DNA from 2 places in the Orrella dioscoreae genome. Region 2 is predicted to be linked to the other one. Evidence: predicted binding sites of a transcription regulator. Region 2 holds the regulator's gene; the other holds the start of a gene.

The links. Region 2 encodes FNR, which switches genes on or off when oxygen is low (the NO sensors DNR and NnrR bind a similar motif). Its sites were predicted from a motif close to TTGATNNNNATCAA; they were not measured.
Region 1: the regulator FNR is predicted to act here: its motif matches at 2,587-2,600, upstream of ODI_RS18040 (cation-translocating P-type ATPase).

Annotation. Positions count from the first base shown of each region.
Region 1 covers NZ_LT907988.1:3,897,686-3,901,894, reverse strand. The annotation lists gene ODI_RS18050 (FAD-dependent oxidoreductase) at 1-1,296, shown strand, start outside; gene ODI_RS18045 (complex I 51 kDa subunit family protein) at 1,293-2,546, shown strand; gene ODI_RS18040 (cation-translocating P-type ATPase) at 2,722-4,209, shown strand, end outside.
Region 2 covers NZ_LT907988.1:3,019,127-3,023,335, forward strand. The annotation lists gene ODI_RS14025 (malate synthase G) at 1-567, opposite strand, end outside; gene ODI_RS14030 (LysR family transcriptional regulator) at 695-1,597, shown strand; gene fnr (fumarate/nitrate reduction transcriptional regulator Fnr) at 1,888-2,613, shown strand; gene ODI_RS14040 (hypothetical protein) at 2,698-2,946, opposite strand; gene ODI_RS14045 (hypothetical protein) at 2,998-3,237, opposite strand; gene ccoG (cytochrome c oxidase accessory protein CcoG) at 3,270-4,209, opposite strand, start outside.

The DNA.
Region 1 (4,209 bases), 880 kb from region 2:
CGGGTGCTGCTGGCGACCAAGCTGCGCCTGGGGGACAGCAATACCGTGATGGCCGAGGGCGGCATCCAGGCGGCGGTCGGGCCCGAGGACAGCCTGCAAAGGCACTTCGAAGACACGCTGCGCAGCGGCCATTTCGCGGCGGACAAGGCGTTGGTGAAGGCGCTGGTATCGGACGGGCCTGATGCGATCCGCTGGCTGATCCGCGAAGGCATGAGCTTCGACCTGGCGCGGGAGGGGGAACGCATGGGCGGGACCCTGCTGCGCAAGAAGCCCGGCGGCGCGACCGCGGCCCGCCTGCTGTCGTATCGCGATTTCACGGGACTGGAACTCATGCGTGCCCTGCGCGAGGCGGTGCTGCTGCAGCCGGGCATCACCGTGCTGGACCGGCATCCGGCGCTCGAACTGCTCAGCGACGACCGGGGCCGATGCGCCGGCGCGGTCATGCACGACCTGGCGAGAGGCCGCGCCACGCTGGCGCGGGCCAGCGCGACGATCATGGCAACCGGCGGCGCGGGCCGCCTGCACCTGTCGGGTTTCCCGACCTCCAACCATTATGGCGCGACCGCGGATGGGCTGGTGCTCGCCTATCGTCTCGGCGCCCCGCTGCGCGAACTGGACAGCTTCCAGTTCCATCCCACGGGCATTGCCTGGCCGGCGCACATGGAGGGCGCGCTGGTGAGCGAAGCGGCGCGTTCCTCCGGCGCCTTCCTGGTCAACGGCCGCGGCGAACGTTTCGTGGATGAGCTCCAGCCGCGCGATATCGTGGCCGCGGCCATCCTGCGCGAGATCGAGGAGGGAAGAGGCGTGCTGCGCGATGGCCAGGCGGGCGTCTTCCTGGATACCCCGACGCTCGAGCGCAGCCAGCCCGGGATCCTCGCGGGCAGGCTGGTGACGCTGCGCCATCTGGCGCATCGGGCAGGCATCGATCCGGCAAGGGAGCCCTTCATGGTGCGGCCCACCCTGCATTACCAGAATGGCGGGATAGGCATCGATACCGACGGCCGCACGCCGGTGCCCGGCCTGTTGTGCGCGGGCGAAGTCACGGGCGGGCTGCATGGCCGCAACCGCATGATGGGCAATGCCCTGCTCGAGCTGGTGGTCTTCGGCCGGCGCGCGGGGGCGTCGGCCGCGGCGCAGGCGCGCCGGGAAGGGCCGCGCAACGTGGGCCTGGCCCACCTGGCTGATTGGCGGCGGGCGCTGGCCAACCATGGCCTTTCCGCCACGCGCAAGGCGCCCATGGTTTTCCCCCCTTACGGCAATTTCGACATTGCCACCGACCGGGAGCGAGCGGCATGACGCCATCCCCACGTGTCTTGACGGCCGAGGCGGCGCAGGTCGGGGCCGACCTGGACGGCTGGCTGCGTGCCGGCGGCGGCCAGGGCCTGGCGCGTGCCATCGCGGCGCCGGACCGCATCATCCCGATATTGGAAGAGGCGGGGCTGCGGGGGCTGGGCGGCGCCGGTTTTCCCACGCACCGGAAGTGGCGCGCGGTGGCCGGGCAGCCGCCGTTGGCGGGGCAGGGGAAATGGATCATCTGCAACGGCAACGAGGACGAGCCGGGCACCTTCAAGGACCGCTACCTGTTGTCGAATACGCCGCACCAGGTCATCGAGGGGGCGCTGATCGGCGCCCTGGCGGTCGGCGCCAACCAGATCGCGCTGTACGTGAATCCCGGCGAGCCCGTCTCGCTGCGGGTCGTGCGCGAGGCGGTCCAGGCCTGGCAGGGGCATCCGCTGCTGGCGGCGGTCGGCCAGGCAATGGGCGCGCCGCTCCAGTTGCACGTCACGCCAGGCTCGGGCTTGTACGTGGGGGGCGAGGAAACCGCCGCCGTCGCCAGCGTGATGGGCGGGTTTCCCTTTCCCTCGCTCAAGCCCCCCTTCCCGGCGGAACAGGGCGTGCATGGCGCGCCCACGCTGGTCAACAACATCGAGACGTTCGCCCATGTGCCCCACATCCTGCGCCATGGCGCGGCCTGGTACCAGGCGCTGGGGCGCGGTGCGGCGGCGGGGACCAAGCTCTATTCCCTGTCGGGCGACGTCATGCGTCCGGGCCTGCACGAACTGCCGATGGGCACGTCGTTGCGCGAGCTGATCTTCCAGCACGGCGGCGGCATGCTGGCCGGCCGTGCATTCAAGGCGGTGTTCACCGGCGGACCCTCCAATACCCTGCTGACGGCGGGCGACCTGGATGTCGCCCTGGATTTCGACAGCGTGCGCGAACGCGGCTCACGGCTGGGAACGGGCGCGATGATCGTGGTGGGCGAGGGCACCAGCGTCCTGCGCAAGACGGCGGAGTATGTGGCGTTCTTCGCGAACAATTCCTGTGGGCAGTGTTCGTCGTGCAAGATAGGCACGCGCCAGATCTCGCGCATCCTGGAGCGGATCGATGGCGGCGCGGGACGCCGCACCGACCTGCAGGCCCTCGAGAACCTGGCGCGGCTGCTGCCGGGCTCGGGGCGCTGTGGGCTGGTCGACGGGGCCGCGACGGTGCTCGCCAGTTCGTTGAGCACCTTCAGGCAGGAGTACGAGCGGGCCTTGGACGCCTAGCACGCGCCGGCCAGGCGCGCATGGCGCGTGCAGGCTTTTCTTGATCCATGTAAAGCCCGACGCCCGCGGCACAAGTTATCGTGGAGAGCCCATCACCAACAATGGACCGCTCCCCCCGGCTTGCGCGGGCTTGCCAGGGAAACGAGGGCGGCCACGCAAGAAAAGGGAGCCGCCCATGTCCGGTATCGCGCCGCGAGCGCCAGCATCCGATCCATCCACCCCCCCTGTCGACTGGCACGCCTTGTCCGCCGAGCAGGCGCTGCAAAGGCTGCAGGCCGGCGAACAGGGATTGACGCCGCAGCAGGCCGCCGATCGCCTGGCGCGCGTCGGACCGAACACATTGCCCGCCGGCAAGTCCATGCCAGCCTGGCGCAGGGTATTGGCGCAGTTCAACGATCCGCTGATCCTGTTCCTGCTGTGCGCGGCCGGGGTGTCGCTGGCGCTGGGCCATGCCACCGATGGGATGATCATCATCGCCGTGGTGGTCGTGAATGCCGTCGTGGGTTTCGTGCAGGAGGGCCGCGCCGAAGAGGCCCTGGCGGCCCTGGGGCAGATGATCGCGCCGCGGGCCCATGCCCTGCGGGGTGGCGAGCGCATCGAACTCGACGTGGCCGAGCTGGTGCCGGGCGACGTGATCCTGCTCGAGGCAGGCGACCGCGTGCCGGCGGACGCCCGGGTCCTGCGTGCGCGCAATCTTCAGGTCGACGAGTCGATCCTGACCGGCGAGTCGGTGCCGGCGCACAAGGGCGAGGCGCCGGTCGACCCCGGCGCGCCGCTGGCCGAACATGCTTCCATCGTGCATTCGGGGACGCTGCTGGCTACCGGCCAGGCGAGCGCGGTGGTGGTCGCCACGGGGGCCCACACCCAGATCGGCCGTATCGGCAAGTTGCTGGGCGCCGTGGGCGACCTGACGACGCCGCTGATCCGCCAGATGCGGACTTTCGGGCGCCGGTTCACGCTGTGCGCGTTGCTGGCGGCGCTGGCGCTGTTCGTCTTTGCGATCGCCGTGCGAGATTATGGCTGGCTTGACGCGCTGATGGTCGTGGTGGCGCTTGCCGTGGGCGTCGTGCCGGAAAGCCTGCCGGCCGTCATCACCATCACGCTTGCCATCGGCGTGCGGCGCATGGCCGCCCGCCAGGCCATCGTGCGCCGCCTGCCCGCCGTCGAGACCTTGGGGGCCACCACGGTCATCTGCTCGGACAAGACCGGCACGTTGACGCGCAACGAAATGACCGCGCATACCGTGATCGCGCCAGACAGCCGTTGGACGGCGTCGGGCGCCGGCTATGCGCCGGAAGGGGAGCTTGCCGTGGTCGAGGGCCTGGCCGACGGCCGCGACCAGGCCCTGCAGATCCTGCGGGTCGGCTTGCTTTGCAACGATGCCCAACTGCGCAACCGGGACGCTGGCTGGCAGGTGGCGGGCGATCCCATGGAGGGCGCCTTGCTGGCGCTGGCCGCCAAGGCCGGGCTGTCCGAGGCCGAGGCGCGCGCCCGCCATCCTCGCCTGGACGAGATTCCCTTCGATGCCGCGCATCGCTACATGGCGACCCTGCACGCGGACGACGACGGCACGGCGTGGCTCTGCGTCAAGGGGGCGCCCGAACAGGTGCTGGCCCTGAGCCGCGATGTCGTGGCCGGTGGCGCGCGCTGGGAGGCCGCCATT
Region 2 (4,209 bases):
GGCATCGGCGTGCGAGCCCTTGGCCAAGGGCGCGGCCAGATCCAGGAACGCACGCGCGCGCGCGATGACGGCGCGGCCACGCGCCGGGTTGTAGTCGCCGCCGCGCGCGCCCTCGCTGTCGGGGATGGCGTCGGTACCGTACAGCGCGTCATACAGGCTGCCCCAGCGCGCATTGGCGGCATTCAGGGCGTAGCGCTGGTTGGACACGGGCACCACCAGCTGGGGACCGGCCTGCACGGCGATTTCCTCGTCGACCTGCGTGCTGCCCGCCGACACGCTGCCGGGCTGGGGACGCAGATAGCCGATCTTCGTCAGGAAGGCGCGATAGGCCGGCATGTCCCGGACCGGGCCAGGATTCGCGCGATGCCAGCCATCCAGTTCGGCCTGCAGGCGGTCGCGCTCGGCCAGCAGCTGGCGGTTGCGCGGCGCCAGATCGTGCACCAGCGCCGAGAAGCCTTGCCAGAACGCCGCGCTGTCCACGCCGGTGCCCGGCAGGGCCTCCTCCTCCACGTAGCGGTCGAGAACCTCGGCGACTTGCAGGCCATGGCGGTTGTTGCGTGCGGACATGGTGGCGCTCCTATCAGTTGGAATGAGGGCGGAAATCCCGCCCGCTGCAGGCAGTGTACGAGCCATGAATGCAGAGAAAAAGGTTATAAAGATAGCTTCATCTTTTACTTTTTATAAAAACAGGCGCATGGACCGCTACAAGCAGATGGGCACCTTCGTGGCCGTCGCCACGCTGGGCAGCCTCTCCGCTGCCGCCCGCGCGGAAGGCGTAGCCCCGGCCATGATCGGCCGGCGCATCGACGCGCTGGAAGCCCGCCTGGGCGTGAAGCTGCTCGCGCGCTCCACCCGCCGCCTGTCCATCACGCCCGAAGGCACGGCCTATCTCGAGGAAGCGCGCCGCCTGCTGCGCGACGTGGAAGACACCGAAGCGCTCATCTCGCAAGGCAGCCGCCAGCCCAGCGGTCCCCTGCGCATCTCCGCCCCCGCCGGCTTCGGGCGCCGCCACGTCGCGCCCTTGCTGCCGGGTTTCGCGCGCGCCTATCCCGATCTGCACATCACGCTGGACCTGACGGACCGCCTGGTGGATCTCATCGAAGAGCGCGTCGACTGCGCGGTCCGCATCGGCGACCTGGTGGACTCGGGCCTCGTGGGCATCCGGCTGGCGGACAACCGCCGCGTCGTGGTGGCCTCGCCCGCCTACCTGGCGCGCCACGGCACGCCCGAACATCCCGACGACCTGGCGCGACACCGTTGCCTGTCCTTCGGCACGCGCGGCAATCAATCGCGCGGCTGGCTGTTCAACCTGGATGGCCGCAACATCGCCCTGCGTGGCGGCGGCGGCATGGAGTGCAACGACGGCAGCGTGCTGCACGCGTGGACGCTCGAAGGCGAAGGCCTGTCGTGGCGCTCAGTGTGGGAAGTGCGCGAAGACCTCGAAGCCGGCCGCCTCGTCACCGTGCTGGACGATTACCACGCGCCCCCCAACGGCATCTTCGCCATCCTGCCCGAACGCAAGCACCTGCCTTCGCGCGTGCGTGTTTTCGTCGATTGGCTGAAAGACGCCTATGCCACGCAAGCGGGGTGGACCTGACCTTTTTTCCTGCCCGCCCCCCTCCCGATTCCACCAGACCGTCCAAGGGCCGTCGCCGCGCGTTTCATCGCGTGTTTGAACGCCCATGCACGGGTCCAGGGTCGCGCTGTGTCCCGAGTTTCTTTTAAGCTGTTGCGAACCGACGCCAAAGGTCCAGAAACCAGGCCTATTCGTCAAGACAGCCCTCGTCCGCGGCATTACAATTGCATCAAGCTTGACGTGGGACATGTGTCACTTCCTGCGCCATCCCCCGGCGCCTTGCCTGACCTGATACCGTAGTGCTTTCCGCCATGCATATTCGAGTCCCCGTTCCCGCTGATTCCCCCCGCTGTTCTTCCTGCATGCTGAGCCATCTGTGCCTGCCCATCGGCATGCCGGCCACCGATCTCGGCAAGCTCGACGACCTCGTCAAGGATCGCGTCCGCGTCGAAAAAGGCCGTCCGCTTTTCACGCTGGGCAGCGAACTCGACGCCGTCTATGCCGTGCGCTTCGGCTCGCTGCGCACGCAGCTCGAACAATCCGAAGGCGACCTGCAGATCACGGGCTTCCATCTGCCCGGCGAGATCGTCGGCATGGACAGCATCGGCCAGCACCGCCACGTCTCCAGCGCGATCGCCATGGAAGACTCCGAGGTCTGTGTGATCCGCATCGATGACATCGACCGCGTCGGCCGCCTGCTGCCCTCGCTGCAAAGCCAGATCCGCCGCCTGATGAGCCAGGAAATCAGCCGCTCGCAACAGATGCTGCTGACGCTGGGTTCGATGCGCTCGGAACAGCGCGTGGCGGGCTTCCTGCTGAACCTGTCGCAGCGGCTCTCCACGCTGGGCTATTCGTCCACCGAGTTCATCCTGCGCATGAGCCGCGAGGAAATCGGCAATTACCTGGGCCTGACGCTGGAAACCGTCAGCCGCCTGCTGTCGCGCTTTGCCCGCGAAGGCATCATCCACATCCATCTTCGTGAAGTGCGCATCCTCGACATGGCCGCGCTGCAGCAGGTCTTCGGCCAGGAGTGCTGAAGCCCGCGCGGCCAGGGGGCCGCGTGTTGCCATGACAAAAAAAGGGACCACGTGGTCCCTTCTTTCATCGGCGCTTTCAACGACTCAACAATCCCCTTCGTCGTCCTCGTCCGCCAGCTTGCCGCGCGACAGGAACAGGGACAGCGCGCTGGAGAACGTGGCCATGCCCCAGAACAGGAAGAAGCCGGCCGAATAGCCTGCCTGGCGCGACACCGGCACATAGCCGAACACCACGATATCCAGCGGATCCACCAGCGCGAACACCACCGCGGTGGTGGCCGCCGCGGCCATGAACGAGGGCCATACGATCCACATCAGCGAACGCCATCCCATGTTCTTCTCCTGTCGTCGTGATCGCGACTGCGTGCTTGCCTGATCGGGCGCTTACTGCGCGCCGGCCGGACGTGCCGGCACGGGGACCTGCGCCTCGGCGGCCTTCTCGACCTTCAGGCCGCGCTTGACGCCCCCGTCATAGATCGCCTGGTCGCCGTAGGACTGGAAGGCCAGGAAGATCGTGATGGCGCACCCCACGATGGCAAGGAACGGACCTGCCATCAGAAGCCAGGGCCAGGGCTCGCGCCACCAGGGGTTGGAAGAGGACGTCGCGGAATTGGCATGGGCCATGAGGGTTCTCCAGGAGTATCGAGTCAGCGGATTCAGCGCGGCACGATGAAGCTGGCCTTTTCTTCCAGCTCGATGGTGCGCCCGTCGGCGTCTTGCGCTTGCGCGCGGAAATGCACGGTATGGGGACCGGGTTCGAGATTCTGCGCGGGCACCTGCAGCACCACGGGCAGGAGGCGGTTCGATGCCGGGTCGAGATGGATGGCGCCGCCGTTCTGCACGGTCAGGCCAGGCAGGCCTTCGGCGCGCAACGTGAGCGTCATGTCGCCTTCCGACACGTTGATGAGCTGCAGGCGGTAGACGTTCTCGATGAGCCCGCCCGCCACTTCGCGGCCCAGCGACGCCCGGTCGCGGATCACGTCGATGCGCAAGGGCGTGCGGGTTGCCAGCGATCCCAGGAAGATGGCCACCAGCACCAGGATCAAAGCTGAATAGATCAGCACGCGCGGACGGAACAACTGGCGGCGCGCCTGCGCGGGCGTCAGCTTGTCCTGCACCGAACGTTCCGACGCATAGCGGATCAGGCCTTGCGGGTATTGCATCTTCTCCATGACCGCATCACAGGCATCCGCACAGGCGCCACAGCCGATGCACATGTATTGCAGGCCGTCGCGGATATCGATGCCGGTGGGGCAAACCTGCACGCACAGGCTGCAGTCGACGCAATCGCCCAGGCCCTGCGCGTGGTGGTCGATCTTGCGCGAGCGCCCGCCGCGCGGATCGCCGCGCTGCTGGTCATAGGTGACGACCCAGGTGTTCGGGTCGACCATCACGCTCTGGAAGCGCGCATAGGGGCACATGTACTTGCAGACCTGTTCGCGCAGGAAGCCTGCGTTGCCCCAGGTACAGAAAGCGTAGAACACCATCCAGAACCACTGCCAGGGCCCCAGGGAAAACGCCGCCAGGGCGCTGCCCAGCTCGCGCATGGGCGCGAAATAGCCGATGAAAGTGAAGCCCGTCCACCCCGCCACCAGC